Regions from separate parts of the Bradyrhizobium sp. HKCCYLS1011 genome, predicted to be linked through region 1. Evidence: predicted binding sites of a transcription regulator. Region 1 holds the regulator's gene; each other region holds the start of a gene.

Region 1 (5,943 bases):
TGGCTGACGGCGCCGTGCTGGAGACCAACTGCGTCTATATCGTGCCGCTGTTGGAAAGCCTGGCGCTGCCGAAGGACATCGTCGCCGCCGCGAATCCGAAGAGCTCGACCGGGCGGCTCGACGTGTTCACGCGCGTGATCGCCGACGGCACAAGGCGGTTCGACATGATCGGCGCCGGCTATCACGGCCCGCTTTATGCCGAGATCAGTCCGAAGACATTTCCGGTTCTGTTGCGCGAGGGCTCGCGGCTGTCCCAGGTCCGCTTCCGCCATGGCGAGGCGGCGCTCTCCTCCATTGAGCTCGACGCGCTGCACCGGGCCGAGCGGCTGGTTGATCGCGACGACGCCGATCTGGTCGGCGGCGTGGCCGTGTCGGTGGACCTGTCCGGCGAGAGCGCGGGTGGCTTTGTCGGCTACCGCGCCAAGCGCCACACCGGCGTCGTCGATATCGATCGCCGCGCCGGCTATCCGATCGAAGAGTTCTGGGAGCCGATCAAGGCGCGGCCGGACCGCAGCCTCATTCTCGATCCCGGCGAGTTCTACATCCTCGCGTCCAAAGAAGCCGTCCAGGTGCCGCCGGACTACGCGGCGGAAATGGTGCCGTTCGATCCTCTGGTCGGCGAATTCCGCGTCCACTATGCCGGCTTCTTCGATCCCGGCTTCGGCTATGCCGGCGCCGGCGGGCTCGGCGCCCGCGCCGTGCTGGAGGTGCGCTCGCGCGAGGTGCCGTTCATCCTCGAGCATGGCCAGATCGTCGGCCGCCTGGTCTATGAGAAGATGCTGGCGCGGCCCGATGCGCTGTACGGTCAGCGCATCGGCTCCAACTATCAGGCGCAGGGCTTGAAGCTGTCGAAGCACTTCCGGCTGTGAGCTGCGCCTGCGGCGGCGCACTCACATCCGACGACGACGCGCCATGAACTCCGTCACCAGCCGCCAATGTGCGCCCTGGTCGGCCGAGCTCTCGCCGCGCCAGAGAAACGACGCCTCCGTGATCTCGCGAAAGCTCCAGCGGATCAGCCGCCCGTTCTCGTCCGTGCCAAGCTGCACGATGTCGGGCCCTTCGGCGCGGCCGATCATCTGCAGGAAGATCTGGCTGACGGGATCGGACCATTGGATGCGCCAGGCATCAAGACTGGTGTCGTAGATGCGCAGCGTCGTGCCGTAAGGGCCCGGCAGCGCCGGATCTCGCTGCCCGCGGGACGGCACGATCCAGACGTCCTGGATCGCGCGCCCCTCGAGCACCCATCCGAAATGCCACTCGCCATTGCGCCGCCGCGCGGGCGCGTTTTCCGGGAAATGCGTGACGTCGAGCTCCCAGGAGCCGATGAAGCGGCCGTAGAGGTCCATCTTGCCGGCACGATCGGCCGAAGGGCCGGTCGCGCCCAGCGCGTCGAGAAACGCGGATGAGGTCATGAGCGTCGGCCTCCCAAAGCCTTCTGCATGGCCGCCGCGCCGAGCTCCATCTGCCCATCGATATAGGGCGCGATCTCGTGCGGCAGCACGTCGGTGATCCAGACCATGCGACACCGCGTCTCGCCGTCAGGAAAGATCTGGACCGACGCGCTGTGCTGCGCGATGCGCTCATGTCCAACGGAATAAACCAGACGCCGTCGCGTCTCGTCGCAATCGACCAGCCTCTCGCGCGCCACGCTCCCGTTGGCGAAGGTCAGGATGCGCACGTCGCCATCAAGCTTCGCGTCAAGCACGAAACCTGGCGCCAGCCGCGTATGCACGGCGGCGAAATCGCGCACTGCGTCCCAGGCGATGGCGGCCGGCGCATCGATCGGAATGTCCTTGTGAATGGATGCCATGATACGCACTCCGATTCAGGCACAGACCGCTTCGACATTGTTGCCGTCGGGATCGATCAGAAACGCAGCGTAGTAGGTCGGGCTGTAGTCGAGGCGTGGCCCGGGCCCGCCGTTGTCGCTGCCGCCAGCCTTGAGGCCTTCAGTGTAGAATTTGCTCACGGCAGTATGATCCGGCGCGCGGAACGCAATATGCGCACCGGCCTGCCGCTCGCCCTTCTTCAGGTACAGCCACAGCGCCGGCGCACCTTTCGGGCCCAAGCCGGCAGAGGTCTCGTCCTTCGAACACAGGACATGGCCAAGCGGCGCCAGCGCGGCCGAATAAAACCGCACACTGGCATCGAGGCTGCTCACTCTCAGGCCGATATGATCGTACATTGGTGATCTCCATTCCTCGCGCGCGACAATCGCGCGGCGCTGGCGATCACCTAATCAATGCCGGCTCAAGCCTTCTTGGAGAATCTTGCGCATGCCGCGCGAGGCCTTGCGGAACCGCAAGGGCGAAACACCCGCTGCGCGCGTGAAAGTGCGGGTAAAGTTGGAGAGATCGGCGAAGCCGACGTCGTAAGCGATGTCGGTGACGGGCGCATCGTCTTCGCTGAGCCGCCGCGCAGCATGGCGCAGCCGAGAACGAACCAGATATTGGTGCGGCGTGACACCAAGCGTGGCCGCAAACAGTCTGAGAAAATGAAATGGGCTGAGGCCGGCCTGATGCGCAGCATCCTCGAGGTCGATCGCGCGATGCGAATTGGCGTCGATCCATAGCGCGGTCTCGACCGCGCGGCGGCGAACACGCCCGGCGGCGACAGCCGGATTAGGCGACTTGCCGGCGATGGCCGCCACGAACCGGCTGGCGAACAGATGGCCGACCTCGTCGAGGCCGAGATCGCTGCTACCGGCAGCCGCGGCCTGAGCCAGCTCGCCAATCACCATCAGTTCCGGCAGCGGCGGTACGGCGCCGGCCTGCCAAACGTCCCTGCTGCCGCCGATCTCCTCGACCAGCTCCGGCGCAAGAAAGAACGACAGGCACTCATCGCCACAGACATGATCATGCGTGCACGTGAACTCGTCGCCGGGATGCCCGATCAGGATAGAGCCGGTGACGAGCTCGAAAAAGCGACCGCGGTGATGGCAGCCGAAACTGCCCTTGCGCACATAGGAGACCGAATGGCTGCCAAACTGCTCGGCATAGGGCAGCTCACCCGACACTGCAGTGCAGCGGAACTCGGAGACGGTTACGGAGCGGCTGGTCAGCAGGATGGTTGTGGCCATCCGCTCGATCTAGTGCGTGGCGCGCGGCCGATCAACCGCCAGCAGCGCGTCGAACAAAGTCATCCCTGTCTGCGCCCCGGCACCTTCGAGCGACAGCAGCCGGCGCTGCGAGATCGCGCCTCGGTTCGGCGAGGCTTTTTCGATCCCGTTTGCGGCCAGTACACGATGGCAAGGTACGATCAGCGGAAGCGGATTTTTCGCCAGCGCCTGGGCCACCGAGTAGAACGCTCCCGTGGCATGCAGGCTGGCTGCAATCTCGCCCGGCTCGCGGGTTTCGCTACGCGGAATGCGGCGGATATAGTCATACACGCGCTGATTGAACGGGGTGATCCCGGTCATGTCGAGGCTGACGTCGGCAAAATCCGCAGGCTGCCCACGCAGTATCATCACGATGGCGTCGATAGCGGACTCGGCATTTGGGGGCGGGGCCAATTCGCGGGTTTCGGGAAATTGCCGGAACAATCGCCGGCGCGTCTCGATCTCCCGCGTCTCCGGTAATTGAACGCCGATGATGCCAACGTCGCTCCAGACAATGCCGCAACGACCGACCAACGTATCGAAGATCGTATACCCACGCCCCATGACGCCACCCCCAACCCGCGGGGATCATATCATCGTCACAATCGGGCGCACCAGGTTTGTGACAAGTTGTAAACACGATGCGCGCAAGAAGCGTTCGACCGACCAGTCGGCAACTCCCGGATCGGTCCGGGGTCTTTTCGAGGGGCGCGATCGCGCAGCCTATCAGTCGTCCGGCACGTAAGCCCGCCGATCGTTCGCGGACTCGCTTGAACAGATGCAACCCGCGGTCGCAAGAAAAAGGCGGAGCCAAAACGGCTCCGCCTGATCTTTCTGATCCTGATGGCTGCGGTGGCGGACTGAGCGCTACGACTCCGCTTTGGCAAATCGATCGTCGAGCGCGTAGCCGGCACCGCGCACGGTGCGGATCGGATCCTGCTCGCGACCCGGATTGAGCAGCTTGCGCAAGCGGCCGATATGAACGTCCACCGTGCGCTCGTCGATATAGATGTCGCGTCCCCAGACGCTATCGAGCAGCTGCTCGCGGCTGAACACACGACCCGGATGCTCGAGGAAGAATTCGAGCAGCCGATATTCGGTCGGGCCCAGATCGATCGGCCGCCCTGAACGCGCGACGCGGCGCTTCTCGCGGTCGAGCTCGATGTCGCCATAGGCGAGCACTGTGGCGAGCCGCTCGGGGCTCGCGCGACGCAGCAGGCCTTTGACGCGCGCCAGAAGCTCGGGCACCGAGAACGGCTTGACGATGTAGTCGTCCGCTCCGGTGGCGAGCCCGCGGACGCGCTCGCTCTCCTCACCGCGCGCCGTCAGCATGATGATCGGCAGCTGCTTGGTCTCCGGCCGCGCGCGCAGGCGGCGGCACAGCTCGATCCCGGACAGCCCCGGCAGCATCCAGTCGAGCACCACGAGATCGGGCACCCGCTCCTTGAGCCGGGTGTCGGCATCGTCGCCACGCGCGACCGTCTCGACCTCGTAGCCCTCGGTTTCCAGATTATAGCGCAGCAACGTGGTCAGCGCTTCCTCGTCTTCCACAACCAGAATGCGCGCACTCATCGGTCAGCTTCTCTCTCAGTTGCCGGGGGCGGTAACGGCGAAGGACGTCATGTCACCCTTCGGTCGCTTGTCGACCATCTGCTGGCCCTCGATCATGTAGAACACGGTTTCCGCAATGTTGGTGGCGTGATCGCCGATCCGCTCGATGTTCTTGGCGCAGAACATCAGGTGGATGCAGAACGAGATGTTGCGGGGATCTTCCATCATGTAGGTCAGCAGCTCGCGGAACAGCGAGGTGCAGATGGCATCGACCTCCTCATCGCTCTTCCAGACCGTCATCGCCGCCGGCAGGTCATGGGCGGCATAAGCATCCAGCACCGACTTGACCTGCGACTGCACGAGGTCGGTCATATGCTCGAGCCCACGGATCAGCTTCAGGGGATGGAAATCACTCTCCAGCGCCGCGACCCGCTTGCCGATATTCTTGGCGAGATCGCCGATCCGCTCAAGATCGGTGGCAACCCGCATCGCACCGACGATCTCGCGCAGGTCCACCGCCATCGGCTGCCGGCGCGCGATCGTCAGCACCGCGCGCTCCTCGATCAGCCGCTGCAGATTGTCAATCTCGCCATCGGCCGCGATCACGCGCTCACCGAGCGCGATGTCCCGCCGCACCAGCGCGTCGACGGAGTCGACGATCAGCCGCTCGGCCAGGCCGCCCATCTCTGCGACCAACCGGGTCAGTTCCTGAAGATCACTATCGAACGCCTTGACGGTATGTTCACTGGCCATGTCTCTCTCCTCGGCAATGCGTCGTGTTCCGTTGCGTCAATTCAGCCCTCATTGCCCTAGCCCACCGCCCAAGACAGTGGGGACGCATACCGTGCCGGACCGCATTGACTGTTTTAAGCGGACTGCCCCCTGCCGATCCGATGCAAGGGGGCTACGCGAACGGACGAACGTTCCGATCCGGCCTCAGCCGAAACGGCCCGTGATGTAGTCCTGGGTTCGCCGATCGCTCGGCGAGGTGAAGATCTTGCTGGTATCGTCGAACTCGATCAACTCGCCGAGATACATGAAGGCGGTCTTGTCGGAGACGCGCGCCGCCTGCTGCATATTATGAGTGACGATCGCGATCGTGTAGTTCTCGCTCAATTCCTGGATCAGCTCCTCGACCTTGGCGGTCGAGATCGGGTCCAGTGCCGAGCACGGCTCGTCGAACAGGATCACCTCGGGCCGAACCGCGACAGTACGGGCGATGCAAAGACGTTGCTGCTGGCCGCCAGACAGGCTGAGGCCCGACGCGTTCAGCTTGTCCTTCACCTCGTTCCAGA
Region 2 (5,943 bases), on a different contig from region 1:
GGTCGTCTGCGCGCGCGATCCTCTGACGTGATCGGCGCGCGGAAGGCGTCGAAGGCGCGGACGCAATCCGCTGCGAGTGCCTGAAGCGCGTCAGATCGATCGCCTGGCACGACCGCAATAAAGCCGCTGATCGCCGCCACCACCGGTCGGATGATCGGGATCGTGCGCGGCCTTGCTGCGAAGGCCGCGCACGCTGCGATCAGGTCAGCTTCGCTCTTTCCCATGGCGAGTCCGAACGGCGCTTTCAACGTCGCATGGAAGCCATATTTGCGCGCGTCTTCGGTCAGGTCGCGCCAGTCGGGGACGGCTTTCACAATCCGATCGGCAAATGCCACGTCACGACCGCTTCTTGCGTCATAACCGAGCAGAGCGTTGCCGAAGCCATCGAGCGGGCTCGCTGTGGGCGCATAATAGATCGCATAACGTGGAAATTGGGCCATTGTCGTCGACTTACTCCGCGGCCGCCGCGCGAGCGTATCGTGACGCTGTGAGCCGGTCTGCTTCAGTCAGGTAAGTCAGACGGCCGTTAGAGATCGCGGCGACGATGCGCGGCCGCATCGGCAATCGATCGTCGACCAGGATGATGTCCGCGCGGCGACCATCGGCAATCGTGCCGCGGTCGGACAGGCCCGCCGCGCGTGCTGGTCCGCCCGAGACAAGGTCCCATGCGCGAGCCAATGGCAGCACGCCGTCGGCGGCGAGGCGAAAGGCGGCAAGCAGCGGCGCCGGATAGTAATAGTCGGAGGCCAGCACCGAGCAGAGGCCTTTTGCGATCATGTCGCTCGCCTTGGTCCAGCCCGTGTGGCTGCCACCGCGCACGACATTCGGGGCGCCATAGACGATCGCATCGCCGCCCGCTGCTGCTGCCCGCGCCGTCTCCTCATTGACCGGGAACTCAGCAATGGTCACGCCCTGCGCGCGGTAGGCCTTGCGCATAGCCGGCGTATCGTCGTCATGCGAGAGCATCCGCACGCCGGCGTCGCGAGCGATGGTGGCCAGGCGCGCAATCGACGCAGGCACCTCATCGGCGCGCGAGACGATTTCGGCCACCAACCGATCGAAGGCCTCGCCGGATAGCCCGGTCCGGTCGACCATGCGCTGGCGCTTCTGCGGCTTATCGAGGGAGGCGAGCGTCGAATCCATGTGATCGTTGAAGGCGAAGACGTCTATCCGCCCCGCTGCCAGCCACTGTCCGATCTCCGCCTCGGCATCGAGATTGTAGGTTTCGTGACGCAGATGGAAACGCGTGTCGGCGGCAAGCTGCGGCCGCAAGGCTTCGATCGCTTCGAGCAGGCGGCGTGCATTGTCGCCGCTGCGGAGGCCGGGCTCCCACGACCAGGTCGTCGCGTGAAATACTGTGGTGATGCCGTTCGTGATCGCCTGGCGGTCGCTGTCGATCAGCGCCACGTCGACCGGGAAGCCGACGCCGGGACGCGGCTCCATCTGGCGCTCGAACGCGTCGCCATGCAGATCGACGATGCCGGGAAGAACGAGAAGCTCGCGCGCGTCGAGTTCGAGATCAGACCCGCGGCGGATTGTGCCGATTCCGGCGACCTTACCTTGGGCAATTAAGAGAGATGTTTCGACGAATTCGTCGCCGAGCAGTGCCCGGCCACCTGAGACAATGAAATCAGTCATGAGAGGCACTTTGCCGCACCCGGTCTCTGACGTCGAGTGCTGACTCATATTTGCTCAGAAAATCACCGATCGCCAACTGCCGGAAGTCCGGCAATGCCGCGCGCAGCGCCTCGTGATCCCAATCCCACCACGCCAGCCGGACAAGCCGTTCGGCGATCTCTTCCGGAAAGCGACGTTTGATTGGGCGGGCGGGATTGCCGGCGACGATCGTATAGGCCGGCACGTCCTTGGTGACGACGGCTCCGGCCGCAACCACCGCGCCAGTCCCGATGCTGCGGCCGGGCAGCACGATCGCGCCATGGCCGATCCAGACATCGTGACCGATCTTCACGTGATGTTGCTTGCGCCAGGCAAAGAACTCGGCGTCGTCGCTTTCGCCAGGAAAATAGGCGCTGGCGCGATAGGTGAAGTGGGCTTGCGTCGCCCGATGCATCGGATGGTTGCCGGGATTGATCCGCGTCATCGCCGCGATCGAGCAGAATTTGCCGATGCTCGTATAGGTGATCTGGGCGTCGTTCACCACGTAGGAGTAGTCGCCCATCGTGACGTCGAGTAGCATCGTGCGTGCGCCGACTTCGCAATAAGCGCCAAGCGTCGAGCCCTGAACGCTGGCGCTGGAATCGATGGTAGGGGCTATCCCAAGCATTTTGCCGGCCATCTCGATCTCTATTACCTCTTTACCTGCTGCGGATCCCGTCTTCTATCACGGTAATGACGGTGAGGTGACAAGTCCGTGACGTGTGCTCGCGGCGTGTGGATCGTCCTGCGACGCAGTGGGACTGTCACATAACTGTAGAATCCCGGCGCTAGCGGAGTCCGGAAGCGAACCGGTCCGGAGAACCCAATGCTGGTGGTAGATGGTCTGACGTGCCGTTTCGGCGCGAAAGCCGCAGTTGACAACGCATCCTTCTCCATCATGCCGGGCAGCTTCGTCGGCGTCATCGGGCGCTCCGGCGCCGGTAAATCAACTCTCTTGCGGTCGATCAATCGGCTGAGCCCCGTCAGTGGCGGTCGGATCCTGTTCAAGGATGTCGATGTCACCGCGCTGCGTGGTCGTGAGTTGCGGCAATGGCGCGCCCGCTCGGCGATGATCTTTCAGCAATTCAACCTGGTCGGCCGACTCGATGTTCTGACCAATGTTCTGATGGGACGGCTGGCGCATATCCCATCCTGGCGCTCGCTGGCGCAGCTCTGGCCTGGGCAGGACGTTGCGGTCGCCCTCTCGGCGCTCGAGCAGTTCGATATGGCCGCGCTGGCGGCTCAGCGCGCTGACCAGCTCTCCGGCGGTCAGCAGCAGCGCGTTGCCATCGCGCGCGCCCTGGTGCAGGAGCCTGAGCTCATTCTCGCCGACGAGCCGATCGCCTCGCTCGATCCGCGCAATACCAAGATCGTGATGGATGCGCTTCTACGCATCAACAAGCATTTCGGCATCACGGTGATCTGCAACCTGCATTCGCTCGATCTGGCGCGCGGCTATTGCGACCGCCTGATCGGCATGGCCACCGGCCGCGTCGTCTTCGACGATGTGCCTGTGGCGCTGACGCCTCAGATCGCTCGCGAGCTTTACGACCTTGAAGCCGACGAAGTGATGGATGCGACGCTTCCTTCGCCAGCCGAAACCGTTCCGGCCCTCGGCCAAGCGGCCGTGGCCTGATTGTCCGTGTTTCCAAAGTGGCCGTTCATGACGAGCGGCCGTTTTAGGAAAAATCGAGTCCCACCTGATCCCAGAGGATACATCATGATCAACCGTCGAGTCGTTCTGGCCGGCATGGCGTCCATCGCATTCACTGCGTCCGCTTCCGCGGAAGATTGGCGTGCGAAATATCCCGAAATCACGTTCGCGGCGATCCCCTCCGAGAACGGTTCCGGCGTCGTCGAGCGCTATACGCCGTTCGTCAACTATCTCTCCAAGGAGCTCGGTATCAAGGTGACGCTCCGAGTCGCCAACGACTACGCTGCGGTGATCGAAGGCCAGCGCGCCGGCAACATCCATATCGGCTATTATGGCCCAGCGTCGTTTGCTCGCGCCCGTCTCACCGGTGTCAAGACCGATGCCTTCGTGATCGACGTTAATTCCGACGGTTCGAAGGGCTATTACTCGGTATTCTACGTTCTTGCGAACAGCCCCTATCACAAGGTCGAGGACCTCAAGGGCAAGAACCTCGGCCTCGTCGATCCGAACTCGACGTCCGGCAATAACATGCCGCGGTTCAAGCTGAACCAGCTCGGCCTTGACCCCGAGACCTATTTCTCCAAGGTGGTCTTCACCGGCAGCCATGAGAACGCGGTGCTGGCTCTCGCCCAGGGTACGGTCGAGGTTGCCGCCAATTGGTGGAACAGCGAAGACGATTCCAACCTGACCCGTATGCTCACCAAGAACATGGTGAAGACGGCGGACGGCAAGCCGATGACGAAGGATGACTTCCGCATCATCGTCAAGTCCGACATGATCATCAACTCGCCTTACGCTTATCTGTCCGACCTGCCGGATGACATGAAGGCTGCGATCAAGCAGGCGTTCCTGGATGCCGCGCAGAAGGATCCGGAAGCCTACAAGAAGCTGTCCGACGGCAAGAACCGTCCTTGGGAGCCGATCACGAACGAGGACTACAACAAGACGATCGAGCTGATCAAATTCGTCGACAGCCTGCGCAAGAAGGCGTCCTGACGGGTCATAGGCGTTCCAGGGCCGGGTCGATCGGACCCGGCCTTTTTCCTTTGCTGCCGCGCGGGCCCGCAATGACATCCGCTGTCTCCATTCTTCCCAGCCAGCAACTGGACGCGCTCAACGCGGAGTATCGCGGCGCTATCGCGCGCAAGCGGCTCCGGTTCTACGTCGCAACCATCCTCTTCATTGCGCTGCTTGTGCTGGCCGGCATCGGCGCCGAAGTGAACTTCCGGACCTTCTTTACCTATTTCGGCAATTTCGTCAGCTATTTCGATCGTATCCTGAAGCTCGATGACGGCAGCCGGGTCTGGACCAATATTCCAGAGTGGTTCTGGGGCTTGAAAAAGTGGCTCAAGCTGCTCGGCGAGACGCTCCTGATCAGCTATGTCGGCACCTTGACCGGGATGGTGTTTGCGTTCTGCCTCAACTTTCTGGCTGCTGAAAACACCTCACCAGCTCCCTGGCTGCGCTTTTTGGTCCGACGTCTTTTGGAGTTCGCCCGAACCGTTCCGGGTATCGTGTTCGCGCTGATCTTCGTCATCGCGTTCGGCCTCGGGCCAATGGCCGGCGTGCTCGCGATCGCAGTTCATTCGACTGGCGCGCTTGGCAAGCTGTTCTCGGAAGTGGTTGAGAATGCCGACATGAAGCCGGTCGAAGGCATCCGTTCGACCGGGGCGAGCTGGTTGTCCTCGATGCGGTTTGCGGTCTTGCCGCAGGTCATCGCCGGCTTCGTCAGCTACACGCTGTTGCGCTTCGAGATCAACGTCCGCGAGGCCTCGGTGATGGGTTTCGTCGGCGCCGGCGGCATCGGGCAGGAGCTCGTGGTTGCAATCCGCAAGTTCTATTATTCCGATGTCAGTGCGATCCTGGTGATGATCGTGGTCACGGTTTTCCTGATCGATATCAGCACCGGTTGGCTGCGCGCGAGGCTGTTCGGCGCGGAGGCGCGCACATGAGCCAGCTGGAACGGCCGGATCCACAGCAGCTGCGCGGCCGCTATCCTCACGTCTTTGACCGGCCCATGGCCGCGCGCCTCGCAACGCCGCTGATGCTGGTGCTCGCGCTTGCGATCTTCGGGTTCGGTCTGGTCGATCTGGAATTTTCCCCGAGCCGGATGCTCTCGGGACTTAGCCAGCTCGGCTGGATCGCACGGATGATGCTGCCGCCGGATCCCGGTTCATCGCTGCCGCTTTATCTCAAGGCGCTGGGCGAGACGCTCTCGATCGCCCTGTTGGGGACGACGCTCGCGGCACTCGCAGCGCTGCCCATCAGCCTGCTTGCCGCACGCAACGTCGTGCCGTCCGCGATCTTCCGTTTTCCGGTGCGGCGGATATTCGACACCATCCGCGGCGTCGACCAGCTGATCTGGGCACTGGTCTGGATCAATGTGGTCGGGCTCGGCCCGTTTGCCGGCGTGCTGGCCATCGCGATCTCCGACTTCGGCGCGCTCGGCAAGCTGTTCTCGGAGGCGATCGAAGCCGCGGACCGGAAGCAGGTGGAAGGCATTTGCGCCGCCGGCGGCAGCAGGTTGCACGAAGTCCGCTTCGGCCTGATTCCGCAGGTTCTGCCCGTGATCGCGGGGCAGGTGCTCTATTTCATCGAGTCCAACACCCGTTCGGCGACAATCATTGGCATCG
Region 3 (5,943 bases), on a different contig from region 1:
TCGGCCGACAATCTCTCCGCCATGATCGGACTCCCTCTCGTTCATTTTCCCTCATTTGTCCCTGATGAGGGCACAGCCCACGCCGGACACGGCGCGACCGACAGATCCGGTACGAACATACTTCTGCCCGCGCCCCTTCGCCGCAAGGGGAACTTTCACCGGAACAGACCCGAAATCATCGATCTGTCGCATTCAGACGGCTTGCGCACATCCGAGTAACCATGACGCAGATGTAACCCAGCTGTTGCAAGATATTTGCTACAAGTTTGGTCTAGCGGCTTGGAACCAGACCCTCGGCGATTGTTGCCAGCGCGATCATGGGAGGATTGGACCTGGTGGAAGCTCAGACCCCAGCGACACCGCGCGTCACGGTGCGGCCTGCCGTGTTCATCGTCATCGCGGGCCTCCTCGCGATCATCGGCGCGCTGGCTGGCGGCTACTACTTCGCGATGCGCCCGGTACCGCTGAAGATCGCGGTCGGCCCCCCCAACAGCGACGACCTCAAGGTGGTGCAGGCGCTGACCCAGGCCTTTTCGCAAAATCATTCTTATGTGCGGCTGCGGCCGGTACAGACCGAAGGCGCCGCTGAAAGCGCGCAGGCGCTCGCCGACGGCAAGGTCGATCTCGCCATCATCAGAGGCGACCTCAACGTGCCGAAGAATGCGCAAGCCGTTGCGACCTTGCGCAAGAATGTCGTGGTGCTGTGGGTGCCGCCGGGTCGCGGCAAGGGCAAGAAAGGCGGCAAGATCACCAAGATCTCGCAGCTTGCCGGCCACAAGATCGGCGTCATCGGCCGCACCCCCGCCAACGTCAACCTGCTCAAGGTGATCCTGCAGCAATATGGCGTCGATCCCGGCAAGGTCGAGATCCTCCAATTCCCGGTGACGGAGGCCCTGGATGCGGTGCGCAGCCAGAAGGCCGACGTCTGGCTGGCGGCGGGGCCCGTCAACAGCAAGATCACGACCGAAGCGATCGCTGCCTCGACCAAGGACGGCGGCACGCCGACCTTCCTTGCCATCGACTCGGCGGAAGCAATCGCGCAGAACCACCAGGAATATGAATCGGCCGACATCCCGGCCGGCGCCTTCGGCGGCTCGCCGGACCGGCCCGATGACGAGGTGAAGACGATCAGCTTCAACCACCACATCGTGGCGCGCAAGGGCCTGTCGGAATCGACCGTTGCGGCCTTCACCCGCCAGCTGTTCTCGGTGCGTCAGCAGCTGATGTCGGAATTCCCGCTGGCCGCCAAGATCGAGACCCCCGATACCGACAAGGACGCCGCCATTCCGGCGCATCCGGGCGCGGCCGCCTTCGTCGACGGCGAGGAAAAGACCTTCCTCGACCGCTACAGCGATTTCATCTGGTGGGGATTGATGGCGCTGTCTGCGATGGGCTCGGCCGGCGCATGGTTTGCCGGCTACCTGAAAAAGGACGAGCGGATCATCAACACCTCGATGCGCGACCGGCTGCTCGACATGATCACGATCGCGCGCAAGAGCGATTCCTCCGAGGAGCTCGACAATCTGCAGAGCGAGGCCGACGATATCCTGCGCAACACGCTGGCCTGTTTCGAGGACGGCGCGATCGATCACGCCGCACTGACCGCCTTCAACATCGCGCTCGAGCAGTTCCACAACGCGGTGGCCGATCGCAAATTGATCCTGATGAGCATGCCGCAAAATCTTCAGCGCACCGGGGCGCAATTGCGCGCCACCGGCACCTAGCTGGATCAGCGTCGCCGGCGCATCCCGGACAGGCGGTCATCGATCGCAATCCGCCACAGCGGCGTTTCGCTGTAATCCGGATGTCACGGAGTTTTCCTACCTGTCTTGCGCCGTTGCGCCGGCACAGTCCGTCGGCCAACCCGGGAGATGTCCATGACGATCCGAATCCCACGCCACAATTTGCGCAGGCTGTCGCGCCGCCGCTTCCTGTCCACCGCGGCCGCTGCCGGCGTCGGCACGCTGGCCCTGCCCTATCTCAGCCGCGCCGCCGACCGGCCGCAGGTCACCCACGGCGTGCAGTCCGGTGACATCACCATGGATGGCGGCGTGATCTGGTCGCGCGCCGACCGCCCCTCGCAGATGCTGGTCGAGGTCGCGACGTCAGACACGTTCAAGGATGCCCGCGCACTGCCGCCGATCGCGGCGCTGCCGGAAAGCGACTACACCGCCAAGATGCTGGTCGAGAACCTGCCGGGCGGACAGGACATCTTCTACCGCGTGAAATTCCGCGACCTGTCGCATCCCGATGTCGAAAGCGAGCCGGTGACCGGCCGCTTCCGCACCGCGCCGTCGGACAAGCGCGATGTCAGCTTCGTGTGGGGTGGCGATGTCGCGGGGCAAGGCTGGGGCATCAACGCTGACGACGGCGGCATGTTCACCTTTTCGGCGATGAAGAAGCACCGGCCGGACTTCTTCATCCATTCCGGCGACACCATCTATGCCGACGGCGTGATCACCTCCGAGGTGAAACTGTCCGACGGCAAGCTCTGGAAGAACCTGACCATCCCGGAGAAGGCCAAGGTCGCCGAAACCCTCGACGAATTCCGCGCCGCGCATAAGTACAATTTCCTGGACGACAATGTCCGCGCCTTCAATGCCGAGGTGCCCATCTTCGTGCAGTGGGACGATCACGAGGTGACAAACAACTGGTCGGCCTCGAAGGATCTTCCCGCGACCTACAAGGAGCGCAACATCCAGCTGCTCGCGGCGCGTGCCGCGCGCGCCTTCCACGAGATGTACCCATTGCGCGAAAGCATCGTCGAGCCCGGCCGCGTCTATCGCAGCATCTCCTACGGACCGCATCTCGACGTCTTCATGCTGGATGAGCGCTCCTATCGCGGCCCTAACGGTCCGAACCAACAGAGCGAATATGGTCCCGACGCCTATTTCATCGGGCCGGAGCAGATGCGCTGGCTGAAGCGGGCGCTGTTGAACTCGCGCGCGACCTGGAAAGTGATCGCCTCCGACATGCCCCTCAGCCTGATCGTCTATGACGATGCCGCCAACAAAAAGGGCTCCGAAGCTTTCGCGCAAGGCGACGGGCCGCCGCGCGGCCGCGAGCTCGAGATCGCCGAGATCCTGCGCTTCATCAAGACGGCGCCGATCCAGAACACGGTGTGGCTGACCGCCGACGTGCATTACGCCGCGGCGCATTACTACGATCCGAACAAGGCACAGTTCCAGGATTTCGAGCCGTTCTGGGAATTCGTCTCCGGCCCGCTGCACGCCGGCACGTTCGGGCCGAACGAGCTCGACAACACCTTCGGCCCCGAGGTGCGCTTCATCAAGGCACCCGGCCTCGACAAGCAGAACCTGCCGCCGTCGGCCGGTATGCAGTTCTTCGGTCACGTCAAGATCGAAGGTGCCACCGGGCTGATGACCGTGACCTTGCGCGATCGCACCGACATCGCGCTGTGGTCGACCACGCTCGATCCGAAGCTGGGGTAACCGACATCTGCTGACCCAGCCATCGCTCGCACAGTTCGTCCCTTTCCCCGCGCGGGGCGAGGCTTTCAAGCGAGCTCCTGGCACCGAGCGGCGGCGTCAGCCCTTCCGCCGCAGCGCCGCTTCCAGCGCATCGAGGGAGCATGGCTTCGGCAGCCGTGGCCGGTCGGCAAATTCCGCCGGCACGCGGTCGGCGTCGTAGCCCGTCGCAAAGGCAAAGGGAATCTCCAGCGCGGCGAGCCGCTCAGCCACCGCGAAGCTGTTCTCGCGGACCAGGCCGACGTCGAGCAGCGCGAAATCCGGCGCACGTGCATCGATCATCACCAGCGCTTTTGCAACGCTTGCGGCGACGCGCACGGCCGGCACGCCGAAGCCGAGGATCGTATCTTCCAGACCCAGCGCGATGATCGGATCGTCCTCGACGATCAGAACGTCCTGATAATACGCGGGCAAGCCGGGCTGCGAGCCGGTCATAAGCGGGGTTCCAGATATGGAGGACGGCCCCCGCAGCCAGCGCCTTCGCACAAGCACGCCGGCGGGTTCCTGGAACGAAACCACCATACCAGAGTTCCTTTGTCGGTGCACTTGTGAACACAAGGTGCACAGATCACGCATGCGTGCCGCAGGGGAATCGAGATGCTGAGCCAAGGTGTGACGACACTTGCCCGGGAACGTCCCGACAACAATCTCCTGCGGCGGCTGAGCCCGGCAGACTACGCGCTGATCGCACCCTACCTGACCGAGGACCACGCGGCGCCGAACGAGCTGCTCTACAGTCCGGGCGACGACGTGCAGATCGTGCATTTTCCCTGCGGCCCAGCGCTGACGTCCTATCTCGTTGCCAACGAGGACGGCCGTGACGTCGAGACCATTCTGGTCGGCCGCGAAGGCGCAGTCGGCGGTATCGTCAGCGAAGGGTATCTGCCAGCCTATACGCGCATCGTCGTCAAATTCGGCGGCCCGTTTGCCCGGCTTCCCGTCGCCCGGCTGGCCGCCGCCAAACTGCAATCGAAGACCTTGCGCAACGTGTTCGCCCGCTACGCGGACTGCATGCTGGCGCAGATGTTCCAGTCCACCGCCTGCAATGCCATCCACTCGATCGAACAGCGCACGGCGAAATGGATCATCTCGGCCATGGAGCGCACTGACGGCAACGGTACGGTGCCGCTGACGCACGAGCAGCTCGCGACTCTGCTCGGGGTCGGTCGCAGCTATGCCAGCCGCGTGATCCAGACCTTCAAGGCCGAAGGCATCCTGGACACCCGGCGCGGCGCGATCATGGTGCGCGCCGCAGACGCGCTGAAGCACCGCTCCTGCCTCTGCAACGAAGCGGTGAAGGGCCATTTCGAGGAAGTGCTGCGCGGCGTCTACCCGACCGATCAGGCCGCGGTCGGCTAGCTGCCGCTGCAAATGGCATTTGCCATCCCCGCGTGGAACTTGCCATAGTCCGGACCAGGTCGGACGATGGGGGGTCATGGACGGGGCGGCTCTGCATGCGATTTTCGACGTTGCTGCCTGGCTCGCCGCGGGCGCCGCGGGCTGGTGGCTGTCGCGCGTCCAGCGCCTGAGCTTTCCGAAGCAGTCGACCGCATGGCCCTACGTCGCGGCGCTGTTGTTCGGCGCCGGCGTCGGCGCGTATCTGTTCGGCACCCTCAATCTCTGGCTTTCCGGCCTTGCCGGCGTCGCGCGCTCGGTCGAAGGCGCGCTGGCCGGCGGTATCGTCGCCGTCGAGCTGTACAAGTGGCGGCATGGCATCAGCTTGCGCACCGGCGCGCGTTTCGCGCTGCCGCTGGCGCTCGGCATCGCGGTCGGCCGGATCGGCTGCTATGTGGCCGGGCTCGACGACTTCACCTACGGCACGCCGACGACCTTGCCCTGGGGTCATGATTTCGGCGACGGCCTCCGGCGTCATCCGGTGCAGCTCTATGAGAGCGCCGCGATGGCCGCCTTCGCGGCCGCTTACGTCGCCGCCGTGCTGCGGCGGAACGAAACCATCATCACGAACGGCTTCTATCTTGCGCTCGGCTTCTATGGCGCCCAGCGCTTCCTATGGGAATTCCTCAAGCCCTACGGTCCAATCGTCGGACCGCTGACGCTGTTTCACCTGCTGTCGCTCGGCATTGTCGCCTACAGTGCCGCCATGCTGGCGACAGCGCCGCCAGCAAAGGTCATGCATGAGCGCGCCGTTGCGTAAATCCCGGCCCTACGTGTTCTGGGGCCAGACCGAATCGCTCTGCGAAACCTGCCTCGCGCTGGTACCGACCAAGATCCAGATCCTCGACAATGAGGTCTGGTACGAGAAGCGCTGCCCGGAGCACGGGGTGCAATCGACGCTGATCTCGAACGATGCGGCCTATTGGCGGCGCTGCAAGGACTTCATCAAGCCGGGCGACACGCCGCTCGCCTTTCAACGCCGCACCGAATTCGGCTGCCCCTATGATTGCGGCCTCTGCCCGGATCACGAGCAGCATTCCTGCCTGGCGCTGATCGAGAT

The links. Region 1 encodes PhoB, which activates phosphate uptake and scavenging genes when phosphate is short. Its sites were predicted from a motif close to TGTCATNNANCTGTCAT; they were not measured.
Region 2: a site for PhoB is predicted at 2,350-2,366, ahead of phnC (phosphonate ABC transporter ATP-binding protein). Genes of this name have one in related genera too.
Region 3: a site for PhoB is predicted at 1,795-1,811, ahead of ACQR1W_RS09995 (alkaline phosphatase D family protein). Genes of this name have one in related genera too.

The regions. Positions count from the first base shown of each region.
Region 1 is NZ_JBNPTT010000002.1:212,774-218,716, reverse strand. It holds gene ACQR1W_RS05615 (2'-deoxycytidine 5'-triphosphate deaminase) at 1-869, shown strand, start outside; gene ACQR1W_RS05610 (hypothetical protein) at 891-1,412, opposite strand; gene ACQR1W_RS05605 (SRPBCC family protein) at 1,409-1,810, opposite strand; gene ACQR1W_RS05600 (VOC family protein) at 1,826-2,185, opposite strand; gene ACQR1W_RS05595 (helix-turn-helix transcriptional regulator) at 2,240-3,079, opposite strand; gene ACQR1W_RS05590 (methylated-DNA--[protein]-cysteine S-methyltransferase) at 3,089-3,661, opposite strand; gene phoB (phosphate regulon transcriptional regulator PhoB) at 3,965-4,669, opposite strand; gene phoU (phosphate signaling complex protein PhoU) at 4,685-5,401, opposite strand; gene pstB (phosphate ABC transporter ATP-binding protein PstB) at 5,585-5,943, opposite strand, start outside.
Region 2 is NZ_JBNPTT010000016.1:90,216-96,158, forward strand. It holds gene ACQR1W_RS37820 (DUF1045 domain-containing protein) at 1-440, opposite strand, end outside; gene ACQR1W_RS37825 (alpha-D-ribose 1-methylphosphonate 5-triphosphate diphosphatase) at 451-1,638, opposite strand; gene ACQR1W_RS37830 (DapH/DapD/GlmU-related protein) at 1,631-2,296, opposite strand; gene phnC (phosphonate ABC transporter ATP-binding protein) at 2,483-3,292, shown strand; gene phnD (phosphonate ABC transporter substrate-binding protein) at 3,377-4,306, shown strand; gene phnE (phosphonate ABC transporter, permease protein PhnE) at 4,378-5,262, shown strand; gene phnE (phosphonate ABC transporter, permease protein PhnE) at 5,259-5,943, shown strand, end outside.
Region 3 is NZ_JBNPTT010000003.1:235,320-241,262, forward strand. It holds gene ACQR1W_RS09985 (4a-hydroxytetrahydrobiopterin dehydratase) at 1-23, opposite strand, end outside; gene ACQR1W_RS09990 (TAXI family TRAP transporter solute-binding subunit) at 384-1,724, shown strand; gene ACQR1W_RS09995 (alkaline phosphatase D family protein) at 1,878-3,452, shown strand; gene ACQR1W_RS10000 (response regulator) at 3,549-3,923, opposite strand; gene ACQR1W_RS10005 (Crp/Fnr family transcriptional regulator) at 4,086-4,847, shown strand; gene ACQR1W_RS10010 (prolipoprotein diacylglyceryl transferase) at 4,924-5,643, shown strand; gene ACQR1W_RS10015 (radical SAM protein) at 5,624-5,943, shown strand, end outside.